2 regions of the Hymenobacter sp. M1-2 genome follow, and region 1 is predicted to be linked to the other one. Evidence: riboswitches for the same ligand, from Rfam matches in the RefSeq annotation. Region 1 holds a riboswitch; the other holds the start of a gene.
The links. A riboswitch is a leader RNA that binds a small molecule or an ion and turns the genes downstream of it on or off. The one in region 1 is predicted to bind S-adenosylmethionine.
Positions count from the first base shown of each region.

Region 2: linked by a shared signal. The riboswitch ahead of metH (methionine synthase) and the one ahead of cobA (uroporphyrinogen-III C-methyltransferase) in region 1 are both predicted to bind S-adenosylmethionine.

Region 1 is NZ_JBTYZO010000001.1:363,387-371,400, reverse strand. It holds gene ACYSMN_RS01510 (hypothetical protein) at 1-327, opposite strand, end outside; gene asnA (aspartate--ammonia ligase) at 658-1,665, opposite strand; gene ACYSMN_RS01500 (PD-(D/E)XK nuclease-like domain-containing protein) at 2,553-3,260, opposite strand; gene ACYSMN_RS01495 (SDR family oxidoreductase) at 3,584-4,402, opposite strand; SAM riboswitch class I at 4,779-4,890, shown strand; gene cobA (uroporphyrinogen-III C-methyltransferase) at 5,333-6,109, shown strand; gene ACYSMN_RS01485 (assimilatory sulfite reductase (NADPH) flavoprotein subunit) at 6,146-7,963, shown strand.
Region 2 is NZ_JBTYZO010000032.1:32,764-40,777, forward strand. It holds tRNA gene ACYSMN_RS23205 (tRNA-Met) at 1-49, shown strand, start outside; gene ACYSMN_RS23210 (hypothetical protein) at 188-460, opposite strand; gene ACYSMN_RS23215 (DUF5686 and carboxypeptidase-like regulatory domain-containing protein) at 600-3,128, opposite strand; gene ACYSMN_RS23220 (PA14 domain-containing protein) at 3,344-5,080, opposite strand; SAM riboswitch class I at 5,449-5,553, shown strand; gene metH (methionine synthase) at 5,622-8,014, shown strand, end outside.

The DNA of each region.
Region 1 (8,014 bases):
AGTAGGCTGCTCGGGTACTTTGCGGTTGGGGTCGTTGCCGTAGCCTGAGTCGCGCCGGTACCGGTCGTTGCGGGAGTAGCGGCCGTCACGCCGGTCGTTTTGGCACCGGTTGTCGCGGCCTCGTGAGTCGCGTTGGCCGTAGTAACCGTGGCCTTTTTTGTTCTTCTTCTCTTTTTCGTAGCCGTAGCGCTTGTCGTCTTTACGGCCTTTGCCGTGGTCTGATCTTTTCTCCCAACGGTCATCGTCGGAGCGGGCGGCAAGTGGCGCGGCTACAGTGGCAGTGGCTAACAGCACAGAAGCAACAATGGCGAGCAGGAAGGATTTCATGGGACAGCAGAAATGAGGTGAATACTAGCGGGGCCCGCTTGGAGCCCAGGCGGGCCACTAAGCAAAAGCTAAGCGCTTTCGCAGCTGAATCGCAAGCATAGTGCCGATCCTTGTTTTCACGCTGCCCATTCGTTTTGTCAAGGGCTAAATCTTCTACTGAAGCAGCAAGTATCAAGCTGACTTTCAGTTCACTCAGCAAAAATTTCACAAGCCAAAAAATGCACTGTAGAAAGATTCGTGCTTGACTTAGCCACAAAAAAAGCGGAGAAGCTCCGGCCGCCAAACCTGCTTCTCCGCCCCGCTATTATAGGCAGCGAGCCTGTGTGCTGCTTACAGCAGCCCTACGCCAGCACCGGCCAGCTCTTCGCGCACAGCTTCGGGCCAAATGCTCACCTGTACTTCGCCGATATGGCCTTTGCGCAGCATGAACATGCACACCCGGCTCTGCCCAATGCCTCCGCCTATGCTCTGCGGCAGCTCGTCGGCCAGCAGCCGCGCGTGAAACGAGAGTTCCTGCCGGTCTTCGCAGCCACGCAGGGCCAGTTGCCGCACCAGCGCGTGCTTGTCCACCCGAATGCCCATCGAGGAAACTTCGAAGGAGGTTTGCAGTACGGGGTGCCAGAGCAGAATGTCGCCGTTGAGGCCGCGGTAGCCGTCTTCGGTTTCGGTGCTCCAGTCGTCGTAGTCGGGGGCCCGGCCGTCGTGGGGTTCGCCGTGGCTCAGTTCCCCGCCAATGCCCATCAGGAACACCGCGCCATATTGCTGCACGGCCTCGTGCTCCCGCTCCTTGGGCGTGAGCGTGGGGTATTGCTTCAATAGGTCTTCGGCGTGCAGGAAGGTGATGCGGCCCGGCAGCACCGGCGCTATTTCCGGGTACTCGGCGGCCACGCGGGCCTCGGTGGTGCGCAGTGCCTCGTAGATGCGCTCCACGGTAGCTTTCAGAAACCCGGTGGTGCGCTGCTCCGGGCTGATGTGCTTTTCCCAGTCCCACTGGTCTACGTAGATGGAGTGGATGGGCGAGTAATCTTCGTCGGGGCGCAGGGCGCGCATGTCGGTGAGCAGCCCGCGGCCGGCTTCGATGCCCAGCTCCCGCAGGCGCACCCGCTTCCACTTGGCCAGCGAGTGTACCACCACAGCCCGGCGTTCGGCCAACGCCTTAATCGGGAAGCCCACCGGCCGCTCCACCCCATTTAGGTCGTCGTTGATGCCCGTCCCATCGAGTACCGCAATCGGCGACGATACTTTGACGAGGTGTAATTGCGTAGACAATTCCTTAGCGAAAGTGTCTTTCACGAAGCTGATGGCTTCTTCGGTTTTGAGCATTTCCTGAGCGGTCATAGTGCTGTTTTTTTATGTGGTTTGAAGTGAATTTTATTTTTGAAAAGGCACGCGTTTTCCCTGCTCCCTTTCGGGAGTTTTTTATTTAAGCGGGAATGTATTTGTGCGTAAAAAATGCGGCGCTAATTCGGCTTGTAACGGGGCATGATCGGCGCAGCAGGCACAAAAAAAGCCTTCCACATGTGGAAGGCTTTAAAAGAAATTCAATTTATGATTTCTCTTTTCTCCTATGGAGCAATAGCCTTCCCATTTCGGATGCAATTAGCATTCGAATTATTATTGAGAAGATTATTGCTAAAAAGACGCATTGTCTCGTGTGTTTTTTCGTTAAGTGTTTGCAAGTATAGAAATCAACAACAGAAACTCCTACATAAATTCAGAATATTTTTCTTCGATTACGCTTTATTCGCTCCAGAGCCGTTTAGGCACCCTTTGGCTTCAAGTACTGAGAGGTCTAGCCGCACCGCGGCGGAGGCGTATTGGTAGTCCAAATCGGAACAACAAACCGGAGAGCCCCAGTAGAGCGGCATATTCGGTAGCTAACCCAAGTTGCCGCGTAGCGGCTAAAGGTTTGTAGAAAACCATGCCTAAAACGACCCTACGCCACGTAGCGGTGCTAGAGCCGCCAACTGATCTGGCACCGCTACGCGGCGCGCCCTCCGAACCGACTGGGGCTACAAACCTTCAGCCGCTACGCGGCTACGCCGCAACTTGGGTTAGCTAATCGGGCTAAGAATTAAACAAGCCCCGGCGGGGCGGCACCAATCATTGGGTGTCGCCCCGCCGGGGCTTGGCTTTTTCCTGATTTGCTTTGCTACCGATATGCCGCCCCGCTGGGGCTAGGGCGTGAGGAGGCTATTAGAATTTCCTTTTCCTCGCCTCTTTCCTTAATCGCCGCGCAGCAGGTCGCGCACCTCGCGCACGGCGCCGGCTACGGCCGTTGGCACGGGTGCTTCGGGTTGCAGCAGCTTCAGTAGGCGCAGGTACTTGGCCCGTCCCTCCGAGAGCATGAACTTGGGCACTTCAAATACGAACAGCTTGAACGGCTCCACCTTCTGCACGCCCACCAGCACGAAACGGTCGGCGTGCAAGGCATCGGAGTAGAAGGCGGCTTGCCGGTCGTAGTCGTAGCCGCTGCACTGGGCCACGAAGTGCTGATGGTCGCGGGCCAGGGTGGTTTTGAAGTCGACGATGGTGTAGGGCTGGCCGGGCTGGTCCACGATGAGGTCGGCGCGGAGCTTGCAGAGCGTGTCGGTGATGGGCTCGGTGAAGATGCAGCTGGGCTCAGGCGTGCCCATTTCCAGCATCTGGTTCACTTCTGGGTTCAGCTTCACGCCATCTACCATCCACCACACCAGCGTGTCGTTGATGCCCGGCTGGCCGGCTTCGTAGAGGTCTGGCTCCAGCAGGGCTGTATGAAAAGCAGTGCCCAGGCCTAGGGCGCCCATAGACGTAGTGGGCCGGGGTGGGCGCCCGTTAAGAGCGTCGCGCAGCCGCGACAGGTCAGAGTTGGCAATGGCCGGCAGCGCGCGGTAGTCGTCGTAGGGCACGCGCAGCAGGTCCGGGCGTGGAGTGGTGGGAGTGGAATCAGTCACACGGAAAGAACAGCGGAGCCCGCGAAAAGGCTCCTCCTTAGGGTGGGGAAGTTGGACGAAAGAAGTATAAGGCTTTTTTCGCGAACCGGCCATTGTGCAGAGCATTCCGCGCATGAAGCGGAGCCGAAGCATCTCGCATGCTGACGTTGTTTGCTAGAACATCATGCAGACGAAGGAAGCATCTCGCGTGCTGAGGTTGTGGTGGTATTGATTACCACACTAGCGAGATGCTTCGCTACGCCTTCGGCTCCGCTCTACATGACGGCCTAAAGCAAATTCTTCCTTCCTCATTCTTAATTCCTCATTCAACGCAGCGCAAGCGCCTAGCCGTTGTCGGCGAAGCCGGGGTAGAGGGTCATGCCGCCGTCGGCGAAGAGCGTGATGCCGGTGACGTAGTCCGACTCGTCGGAGGCCAGCCAGACAGCCACTTGGCCGATGTCGGCGGGCTCGCCGATGCGGCCGTAAGGAATGAGCGTGAGCAGCTTCTGCTCTTCTTCGGGCGTGTCGCGGGCTTCCAGGTTGATGGGCGTAGCAATGGCGCCGGGCCCGATGCTGTTGACGCGGATGCGGTGCGGGGCCAGCTCCTGGGCCATGCTTTTCATGAGTTGCATGATGCCGCCCTTGCTGGTAGCGTAGTTGACGTGGCCGGCCCAGGGAATGACTTCGTGCACCGAACTCATGCAGATAATCTTGCCCGTGGCCTTCGAGATTTCCGGCTGCGGGCCGCGGCGCACAAACTCGCGGGCGGCTTCGCGGGCGCACAGAAACTGCCCCGTCAGGTTGATGCCGATGACGTGCTGCCACTGGTCGAGCGTCATGTCCAGAAACGGCGCGTCGTCCTGAATGCCGGAATTATTAACCAGAATGTGCAGCGTGCCGGCCTGCTCCCGAATCTGGTTGAACATCTGCAGTACGTCTTCCTCGCGGCTCACGTCGGCATGAATAGCAACGGCCTTGCCGCCGGCTTTCTCTATGTCGCGCACCACCTCGGCGGCACCGTCGGCGCCGTGCGCGTAGTTGACGTACACCGTGGCGCCCTCGGCGGCCAGGGCTTTGGCTACGCCCGCCCCGATGCCGGAGCTGCCGCCCGTTACGAGGGCTATTTGGTTGCGCAGCCGCGCAGAAGTAGAAGCAGTAGTCATGGACAGAATGTGAGGTTCAACTCCTGCAAGACTACAAAGAGGCCCTGCGGGTTACATGAACTTTACATTATGCGGCCGGCCGCCTTGCTAACCCAAGTTGCGGACAACTAAAGACTAGAGCTAGGAGCTAGTTCCCCTCCTTTTTTAAGAAGGGGCTAGGGGTGGTTGATATACACCAGAACGATTTGTAGAGCTAGTTTTAGTAATCGTTCAACGATGGTCAACCACCCCTAGCCCCTCCTTAAAAAAAGGAGGGGAACTAGTCTTAGCTTTAGTCCGCAACTTGGGTTTGCTAATCGGCTAGGGAAATTTAATTTGGAAGTGTAAAAGCCCGGCAGCTACCTTTGGGCACCAATTCTTTCCCCACAAAGGATTGTTTTTATACAGAGGCGTGGAGAGACAGGCTCTAGGAAACGCCGGCAACCCTCGGATCATCCGAAACGGTGCCAACCGAAGGTCAGCGAAGCTAACTCCTGACCATATAAAAACAACGAGCCGTGAAGTCGTTCTTCTGCCCCGCCGCCGCATCTGCCACTCCCTCCGCGCTACCGCATGGGTGTTGTTCTATGATGGGAATGGCGTGTTGTTGTTAAGGCCCACACACTTCCCTCCTTTTACTGCCTGGCTCCGCCTTCCAGCCTAAGCTGACGCGGCCTTCCGCGTAGCGGCCGCCAGGAATTCCGCCGCCGTTTGCTTCGCCCAATTCCGCTGCCCCGCCAGGGCCGCTTTGCCGAAGCCAGTGTACGGCCAAAAACCTGAGCCTACGGGCCAGTTTTCCGCTTTTTCTTTTTGCTGAAACGCGGCTTCGTTGGAGCTGTAGCGCGAAGCTCCGGCTTCGCGCCTCGTCCGCGCCTTCCGCCTCGCCCGCGCCGCCCCCACGCTTGTCGTTCAACGATGCGCGAAGCCGGAGCTTCGCGCTACTCTTTTTCTATGCTTACTGCCACTATACCCCGCCTCACCGTGCTGGGCGCCGGTCCGGGCGACCCGGAATTACTCACGCTGAAAGGTGCGCGGGTGCTCGGGGAGGCCAACGTTGTGCTCTACGATGCGCTGGCCAACAACGACCTGCTCGAACACGCCCGGCCCGGCGCCAAGCTGGTGTTCGTGGGCAAGCGGCGCGGCTTGCGCAGCTATTCCCAGGACGAAATCAACTCCCTGATTGTGGAATACGCCTACCAGCACGGCCACGTGGTGCGCCTCAAGGGCGGCGACCCGTTTGTGTTTGGGCGGGGGCGCGAAGAAATGCTCTACGCCGAAGCCCACGGCCTGCTCACCAATTACGTGCCGGGCATCAGCAGCGCGGTGGCGGCGGCCGGTAGCATGAGCATCCCAGTCACGCATCGGGGCCTGAGCGAAGGGTTTCAGGTAGTAACGGCCACCACGGCCAGCGGGGAGCTGTCGGCGAGCTTGGCCGAAGCTGCCCGCTCCCGCACTACTACCATCATTCTGATGGGGATGAGTGAGTTGGGCCGCATCGTGCACCTGTTTTGCCAGCACGGGCAGGCCGAGACGCCCGCCGCCATTGTGCAGAACGGGACACTGGCCGAGGCTCGCCTCGTGACGGGCACGGTGGCCGAGCTGCCGGTGCGCGCGGCGGCGGCTGGTGTGGGGGCACCGGCCATCATTGTGGTGGGCGAAGTGGCCCGCCTGGCTACCCCGGCCGTGCTGAGTGGCTTTGCGGCGGCGGCTTACGCCGAAGTAGCCTGATCTGTAGCGCGTTCATCTATCCTCTCTATTTCTGCCATGACCCTTTCCCCTCCTCCCGCTCTACCGCCCGTTTTCGACGACCAAAAGCTCCAGCAGCTTACGGCGGGCCTCACCGAGCAACAGCTGCTCTGGCTGAGTGGCTACTTCTACGGCCGCACGGCCGCCGCCGGCGCCACCCTGCCCGCGCCCGCCACGGCAACGCCCGCCACGGGCCCGGCTTCGCTCACCATTCTCTACGGCTCCCAGACCGGCAACAGCAAGAAAGCCGCGACCATAGCCGCCGAAGCGGCCCGCCAGCGCGGCCTGGCTGTTGCTCTGCGCGACATGAACGACTACCCCACCAAGGACCTGCGCAACGAGCAGCAATTGCTGGTAGTGGTGAGCACGCAGGGCGAGGGCGACCCGCCCATTGCGGCCGAGGAGCTGCACCAGTTTCTGCTCAGCAGCCGCGCGCCCAAGCTGCCCAACCTACAGTTCGCGGTGCTGGCGCTAGGCGATAAAAGCTACCTGCAATACTGCCAGACCGGCTTCGAGTTCGACCAGCGCCTGGCCGAGCTGGGCGCCCGCCGCCTCGTGGAGCGCGTGGATTGCGACGTGGAATTTGAGCAGCCCGCCCGCCAGTGGGCCGCGCAGGTGCTGGAGGTGCTGATACAATCAGCGGCTCCCGCGCCCGTAGCGGCGGCCGTGGTATCGGTGGCGGCGCAAACCCTGGTAGCGGCGGGTGTTGAAGTGGAGCAGGTCTACACGAGCCGCCGGCCATTTCGGGCGCCGCTGCTGGACAAGATTCAGCTCAACGGCCGGGGCTCCACCAAGGAAACCTACCACCTGGAATTTTCGCTCGAAGGCTCCGGCATTCAGTACGAGCCCGGCGATGCCCTTTTCGTGCAGCCCACCAACCGGCCGGACTTAGTGCAGGAGGTACTGCAAGTGGCGCGGCTTGATGCTGCCGCGCCCGTGCAGGTCAACGGCGAGGAAGCCGACCTGGCAACCGCGCTGACGGAGCGCCTGGAGCTGTCGGTGCTGACGCGCGATGTGCTGGAACGCTACGCCGCCGTGGCCCCGCAGCACCCGCAACTGCGCGCCCTGGTGGCCGACAAAGCCCAGCTGCCGGGCTATGTATACGGCCGCGACGTGGCCGATTTGCTACGCGATTTTCCGGTGGAGCTGTCGGCGCAGCATTTGGCGGCGGTGCTGCGGCCGTTGCCGGGCCGGGCCTATTCCATTGCCAGTAGCCTACTGGCTCATCCCGAGGAAGTACACCTCACGGTGGGCGCCGTGCGTTACGAAACGTACGGCCGCCGCAAGCACGGCGCCTGCTCCAGCTACCAGGCCGACCTGCTCCAGCCCGGCGAGTCGGCCCGCGTGTGGGTGGACCGCAACGAGTACTTCAAGCTGCCCAAAGATGCGGCCACCGACATTATTATGGTGGGTGCGGGCACGGGCGTGGCGCCGTACCGGGCTTTCGTGGAGGAGCGGGCCGAAACTGGCGCTACTGGCCGAAACTGGCTGGTGTTCGGCAACCCCCACTTCACTACCGATTTTCTGTACCAGACCGAGTGGCAGCAGCACCTCAAGCACGGCACCCTCGATAGGCTGGACGTGGCCTTCTCCCGCGACCAGGAAGAGAAAATCTACATCCAGCACCGCCTGCTGGCCCACAGCCGCCGCGTATTCGACCAGCTCGAAAACGGCGCTCATTTCTACGTCTGCGGCGACAAAACCCGCATGGCCTCCGACGTGCAGCGCGCCCTGCTCATTATCATCAGCCAGGAAAGCGGCCAAAGCGAAGACTACGCCACCGAGTACCTCAAACAGCTCAAGAAGCAGCGCCGCTACTTAGAGGATGTGTACTAGAGCCAGAAGCTAAGAAGCTAGCTCCCCTCCTTTTTTCAAGGAGGGGAGCTG
Region 2 (8,014 bases), on a different contig from region 1:
CGTTGGGCTCATAACCCAAAGGTCACTGGTTCGAGTCCAGTCCCCGCTACCTAACCGGCCCGGTTGTCGTTTCGACAGCCGGGCCGGCTTTTTTATGTATTGCTTAACAAGCGTGCAACTACCTAAATGCATAAGGCCCGGCTCGTTTCAAACGAGCCGGGCCTTGCGGAGCCAGAGAAGAGAAAAGTTAGTTTAGCCACACCGTAAGGAGCACCTCGAAACGGTGGGGAGCAAAGGCGTTGAAAAAAGGAGCTTCGCCCTGGAAGCCTAGCACGTGAATCAGGGGCATGCCTTCGGTGCGGGAGTCCACTACACGGACGGGGTAGAGGTTGCCCTCTTCAGGCCAGTCGCCGACGTGGTTGTAGGGGCGTTGGCTGGCATCCACGCAGCGAGCGTAATCCACGAAGGGCGCGTGGCGGGTGGCTTCGGCCAGGGTCAGGTTGTCTACTTCGTATGCCATAAGCTTCTTTACAAAAAGCGAGGAAGTTTGATTCAGTAGGGAGCCGGAAAGTAGGCGCCGGGTTGCAAGGTGTTGATCAGGAATGAGGAATTAAAAATGGGGAATGAAGAATTGAGGCAACGGACATTCTTCATTACTCTTACAGCTGGAACTGCAAGCTTATTTTCACCCCAAAGTTACGGGCGCCGGGAGAGTTTCGATACGTCAGGCGATGCAGAAAGTCGACGCGCGCTACGCGGAAGATGTTCTCGACGCCATAGCCTATTTCGGTGTAGGGCAGGCGCCCCAGTGGCTGGAAGCGCGGCAGTGGCTCGCCACTTTCAGGGTCTAGATAGGGAATGATGTCGTCGTTGGCACGAGCAACGGCGCCGTAGAGCACATTGCCGGTGGCTACAAGGCGCCAGTTGAGCTGCTTCAGCGCGGGCACCGAGTTGAGCAGGAAACCTTCGAAGTGATGATCGAGGCGCAGTGCCACGTACCGGTCACTCACGAACTCGAAATAGCGCATCAGGTTGTAAGCTCCCACGTTGTAGAAGGGAGACTGGTTGCCGAGGTGCGATTTCAGGACCGGATAAGGCACCGTGCTGGGAATATAGCCCGCGTCGAACGTGTAATTGGAACGACCTACTTGGCCTAAGCGCACACTTTGGCTAACCAACAAATTGAACTTATGGTAGCGGAAGTCGCCACCCAAAAACTTGTTCAAACCCAGCGTATAACGCAACGTCAGCACGGGTAGGCGCTTCACTCCAACGGGCGCGCGGCGGTTCTGGTTTTCGTTCTGCACCAGCACCTCATCCGGGGCGTAGCGCGACTCCAGCACCACTTCCGACAAACTAAACTTGGTGTCGGTGGGCGCGCCTGGAGTAGGTTCTTCAGTGTAGTAGGCGAACCGGTAGAGAGGCCGAAACTGCTGGTGCCGGAACGTCACTTTCTGCGTGAACCCCCGAAACAAGTCCGACTGAAAGGAAAGAGCCGACAAGTCCCGCAGCAACGGCCGGCCACGGTCGATGTTGCCGAGGCGGGCCGAAGCTTCAAACAATGGGTTTTCGAGGGCGTAATCATTATCGAGCAAGGCTACTTGATCGATGTCGTGGCGATACTCGAAGCCAACCGTGGTCCAAGTGCGGCGGTCGAGAACGTGGGTGACGCGGGTGCCATATTTAAAACGGCCATCGCGGGTACCGTAAGCCAAATAGGCCCGTAGTGTCCAGTCGCGGCTGATTTCCGAGGTAGTGCGAAAGCCGAGGCGGGGCCTCAGCCCTTCGATATTGTTGTAGCCGAGCGTAGCCAGCACGGGGCCCACATCAATTTTGCCCACCCGGTAGTAGCCATTCACCACCACATCGGCTAGTTCCAGTAGCGAGTGCACCGCCGGCAGCTTCCGCACCGAGTCGAGCACCATGAGAGTCCGCTGCTCCTGCACGGAAAGGGTGTCCGGCCGGTTCTTGTCGAAGTAGTCCGTTTGGGGCTTGGCGTTGTTATTCACCGTCTCCAGCGGCAGGTCGTAGAAGGCCAGCGGATGCGGATGGCCGGCATCAAAACTTGAGTTGACGGTTGTGAAGCGCGCTATTACGCCCGTGCTTTGCTTGGTGGGCCGGATGCCAATCAAGACGCGGGTGCGCAGCGGCAGCCACGGCCCAGATGGAGTCGGCGTCAGATCCTGCCACACCTGAATCTGCTCGATGAAGTTGATATTGGCCTCCGGGCTGACGCGCAAATCCAGGCGGCGCAACGCGTAGGACTTGGCTGTAATCCAGATGGTGCCCGTGAAAGCGAGGTCCTGGGGCCGACGCGGCGTTACGGCCAATTGGTAGCAAAAGTCTTGGCCAATAAAAACGGAGTCCTGCAACTCGTAGTCGTACGTGAACTTCCAGCCGTCCGCGATGGGCGAGATGAAGTCCTTGCCCATGATCTGCTGCCAGTTGCGGTAAAAATCCCAGTCCTGAAACGAGGAGCCCGTAATCTGCGATACCACTGAACCTTCGCGCGGCGCTATGCCCCGCATCTGCGACTGCCGAATTTCCTCACGCCGCCGTAGCGGCTGGCGCAGCACATAGTAGCGCGAGAGAACCTCCGAAACGAAAACCGGCACGATAGGCTTACCATTGGCCCCGCGCTCCAGGCCCAAACTATCGGCCACGGCGGCCATCTGGCGCAGCACCTTACGCCGGCTCACCTGGTCGGGTAAGTTATTGAGGCTGATGTCGGTGCGGTTGTATGAGTCGAATTCGAAGGCGTTGAGACACGCTTTGTTATTGCGGTCTTTCTGTTGCTGCACCCGGCGTAGAATGGCGTAGGCCGGGTTTTCGGTGGGCCGCACCACCACTTCGCCCAGAGAAACAGCTCCCGAACCTAGTGCGAAGTCAATAGTTTGGCTGGCTACCTGCGGCTTCAGGGCCTTCTTCAGCGGCGCAAAGCCCATAGCCGACGCTACAACGGTATCGGCAGGGGCAGTGCTCAACCGATACCGACCATTTTCATCGGCCGTGGCGCCGGAAGTGGTACCTGGTACGAATACTGAGGCGAAAGGCACGGGTTTGCCCGTAGCGGCCTCTGTTATGCGGCCCGTGACAACCACCTGTTGCGCCCAAACAGACTGTGCTCCAACTAGTAGCAGGAGCAGAAACAGCGAAGAATAAGAGAAGCGGTGGTAGAAGAGCGGCAAGATTGATAATCAAATAGATGTCGACAGAAGAACGCGCAGTGAGCCGTAAGATACAGAATAAGGACTGTACCCCTACCCGCCGTGGCAGCCGGGAGGAAAAATTATGCCAGCAGTTAAAAACAAAACCTAGCTATTCGAGTTTTAGCGGGCTTCTGGCGCATTCACCTTTCGCCACGATAACAAAAGAGTAATCCAGGGGAGAGGTAAGTGCCTCACTATTGTACTACTACCTCCACCCGCCGGTTGCGTGGGCGTTGCTGCGGGTCTCGGTTGTCGGCCACGGGACGAGTGCCGCCGTAGCCGCGGGCCGTGAGTCGCACGGAATCAATGCCTTGCTGCACCAAATATTGCCGTACCACGCGGGCCCGCTGATCGGAAAGGCGCAAGTTGAGAGCAGGCTCGCCCACGTTGTCGGTGTGGCCGGCTATTTCCAGGCGCAGGCTCGGCTGTTCCCGTAGCCGGCGAGCCAAGGCATTGAGCATGGGCCGGGAAGTTGGCAGCAGTGAGGCCGTACTCTGTGTGAAGTACAAATTGGGCAGCGTAACCGCCGCGCCCCGGCTCAAAGCGGCCAGATCCGGCAGGACCACCGTATCAACCGAAGGTCCGGCGGGCAATGCTGGACGAGCGGCTGGACGAGTAACTGGGCGCGTGACACGCGGCGCAGCTGGACGAGGAGCCGCAAGTTTAGCAGCAACAGTGGGCTTGGGCGGCTGGCGGCTAGCAACTACTGGCGCAGCCGGTGGTTCGGGCAGCGGCCGGGGCAGCTCAGGATACAGATACTGCTTGGGCACCACTGTGGGGCCGAGGCGCTTAGCTGCATCAAACGCCTGCTCCAGCGTGGTAGGTCCGCCCATCGCCGACGGTCGCACCCACGACAGCACCGCCCGGGATACGCCCTGTACGTTCTTGTAGGCGAGGTCAATCTGGTAAAAGTGGCCAGCTGTGAGGCTCTGCACCATATCAACCGGAATGGGCGGCTTGCGCGGCGCAAAGTACTCCGGCTCATACTTTTCCATGCTCAAGACGTTGGCCCCCGCGAAGGAAATGTCAGTGGCGTCATCCCACTCGGTATGAAACACATACAGCCCCGACTCTGGGGCATACACGTAGCCGGTCCAGCGCACGGAGAAGCCCTGGCTTGGCACGCCGGGCGCCGGGGCGCTGCCCCGCCACGTTACGTTCAGCACCGGCTCTACGCGGCTGTGCACGGCCGGCCCGCGCACCGAGCTAGCATAGTATGTGGCTTGAAGTCCGATGCCGTCGGGGAGCTTGCCGGGTACAGTTACGCCCGCGCTGGGCTGTACGGGGGTGGCGGTAACGGGCCGGCTGCCCGGCGGACCGGGCACGATGCTAATGGTACCGCCAGTAGGCTTTGGAGCGGCCGCCGGTAGTGGCTTGGCCGATGTGGGTAGCGTGGTATACAGCCGGGCGCTTGGAATAGGCCGGGGTTCTTCGGTGGAGTTCGGGAGCTTCCAAGTCAGCAAGGCCCGGGTATCGTACTCCACTTGGTAGTATTCCACTCGGAGCGGATAATAGCGGCCCGCTTCCAGCCGTACTTGCATGGTATACTGCGTAGCAGGTTGCCCTCGCCAGGAGTTCAGGAGCCTTTTGCCGCCCACCCACACGCGCATTCCATCGTCGGTGGTGGCCTGAAAGGTATACATGCCCGTGATGGGAGCGTACAGGTGGCCGGTCCAGCGAACTGAAAAGTCGGTGCCATCCAAGCCGGGCCCCGGAGCCATAAAGCGAGCGGGTGGTTGGCCGGGTGCGGGTGGGGTGTAGGTCCAGTTGAAGTCGACGGTAGGGTCGGTGCGCGTGAAGGCGAGCCGTTCGAAGTTGCGGCCATTATAGTACTCGCCTTTTAAACCGGTGCCGGGCGTAGCGGGCAGCACCTGGGCTGAGGCCGCAAAGCCGAAGGCCAGCACCACCGACAACCAAAACAGAACTCTCATCAAACGTTATAGCTTAGGAGTAGAAGTGCTAATAAATTGTCAACGTCAGCAAGATAGAGGTAACCACGCTAGATGTTGAAGTGCAAAGTTTTATAGGAACACCTTATAGTTGAGCACGTATTGCTAGTATCTCCCTATTGTATTCATTCACATAAAGCAAAAGGTATCATGGCAGAGAAAAAGGCACCATGTTGGAAAGGCTACGAGCAGCAGGGTACCAAGAAGAAAGAGGGCAAAACTGTCCCCAACTGCGTTAAGAAGGATTAATGTTTATAAGCCTGGCGTTAAACCGCCCAGAAGAACCCCGACCTTGGCTTCACGGTTGGGGTTCTTGCTTTCCGGAAGTTCGGGCAGTATCTTCGCCTTGCTACTTATCCAGAAAGACCGAGGGACTGGGCCCGACGACGTCTTGGCAACCTGAAATAAAACAAGGTGCCAACTCCCATTTCGCCACCAGCGGAAGAAGATAAGTACGGACTCGCTTCGCGCGGCTCTTTCTGGATAGGCACTTTTTCGTTGCCCGTTTTCTTTTAGAGCCGATATGCCCACGACCGTCCAGCCCCACTCTCCGCTACACGATATCCTCCAGCAGCGCCTGCTCATTCTCGACGGCGCCATGGGCACCATGATTCAGCGCCACACGTTGAGCGAGGAAGATTTCCGCGGCGCGCGCTTCGCAGATCATCCCAAGCCCCTGCGCGGCAACAATGACCTGCTCAGCATCACGCGGCCCGACATCATTAAAGGTATCCACGCTGATTATTTCGCGGCCGGTGCCGATATGGTGGAAACCAACACGTTCAGCGGTACCACCATCGCGCAAGCCGATTACGGCCTAGAACACATTGTGTACGAGCTGAACTACGAGTCGGCGCGCATTGCGAAAGAAGTGGCCGACGAGTTTACTGCGCAGAATCCAGCGAAGCCGCGTTTCGTGGCTGGCGCCGTTGGGCCTACCAACCGCACTGCTTCTTTGTCGCCGGATGTGAACCGACCCGGCTTCCGCGCCGTGACATTTGATGAGCTAGCTACAGCCTACCACGAGCAAGTGCGTGGCCTGGTAGACGGCGGTTCCGACGCGCTGCTCATCGAAACCATCTTTGATACGCTTAACGCCAAAGCGGCGCTATTTGCGGTGCAGAAGTTCTTCGACGAAGGTGGCCGCGTGGTGCCCGTCATGATTTCGGGTACCATTACCGACGCTTCGGGCCGCACACTCTCCGGCCAGACGGTAGAAGCTTTCTGGAATTCCATTCGGCACCTGCCGCTGCTGAGCGTGGGCCTGAACTGCGCCCTCGGCGCCGACCAGTTGCAAGTCTATATCAAGGAGCTGAGCCGCATTGCGGACGTCCATATCTCCGCTTACCCGAATGCCGGCCTGCCCAATGCCTTCGGCGGTTACGATGAGTCGGCGCAGGAATTTGCGGGGGTGGTAGAAAACTACCTCAAGGAAGGCCTGGTGACGGTGGTGGGTGGTTGTTGTGGCACCACGCCGCAGCACATTGCCGAGCTGGCTCGGCTGGCGGAGAAGTACGAGCCTAGAAAACTAGAGCTAGAAATTAGCTCCCCTCCTTTTTTCAAGGAGGGGTTGGGGGTGGTTCAATCGTTGAACAACTCTGGCCAAATAGATTTTAGCTCTAACTCAACCACCCCCAACCCCTCCTCGAAAAAAGGAGGGGAGCTAATTTCTAGCTCGGTCACCCGCCTGAGTGGTCTGGAGCCATTCAACATCACCGCCGACAGCCTCTTCGTGAACGTAGGGGAGCGGTGCAACGTGACCGGCTCCCGCGCTTTTGCGCGGCTTATCCGTACCGGCGCTTACGAGCAGGCTCTGCAAGTAGCCCGCGACCAGGTGGAAGGCGGCGCTCAGGTCATTGATGTGAACATGGACGAAGGCATGCTCGACTCGGAGCAGGCCATGACGACGTTCCTCAACCTCATTGCCTCGGAGCCCGACATTTCGCGGGTGCCGATCATGATTGATTCCTCGAAGTGGAGCGTGCTGGAAGCCGGCCTCAAGTGCGTGCAGGGCAAGAGCATCGTCAACTCCATTTCACTGAAAGAAGGCGAAGAGGTGTTCAAGGAGCGCGCCCGCACCGTGCGGGCGTACGGCGCCGCTATGGTGGTCATGGCCTTCGATGAAAACGGCCAGGCCGACTCCTTCGAGAAGCGCATCGAAATCTGTAAGCGCAGCTACGACATCCTGGTGAACGAAGTCGGTTTCCCGGCCGAGGACATCATCTTCGACCCCAACATCCTGACCGTGGGCACCGGCATGGAGGAACACCGCAACTATGCGCTGGACTTCATTGAGGCAGTCCGCTGGATCAAGCAAAACCTGCCCGGCGCCCTCACCAGCGGCGGCGTCTCGAACATCAGCTTTTCCTACCGCGGCAACGACGTGGTGCGCGAGGCCATGCACTCGGCTTTCCTCTACCACGCCATCCGGGCCGGACTGGATATGGGCATCGTGAACCCGAGCCAGCTGGCCGTGTACGACGAAGTGCCCCAGGACCTGCTGGAACTGGTAGAAGACGTGCTGCTCAACCGTCGCCCCGACGCCACCGAGCGCCTCGTGGACTTCGCCGAAACGGTAAAGCAAAAAGACAAAGCTGAAGTAGTAGCTGACACCTGGCGCAGTCTGCCCGTTGCTGAGAGGTTGCAGCACGCGCTAGTGAAGGGTATCACTGAATTTATTGACGAAGACACTGAGGAAGTGCGCCAGCAAGTGGGCCGGCCGCTGGAGGTGATTGAAGGCCCGCTGATGGCCGGCATGAACGTGGTGGGCGACCTGTTTGGGGCGGGCAAGATGTTCCTGCCGCAAGTGGTGAAGTCGGCGCGCGTGATGAAGAAAGCCGTGGCCTACCTGGAGCCCTATCTGCTGGCTGACAAGCGCGGGCAGGAGCGCCAGACGGCCGGCAAAATCCTGCTCGC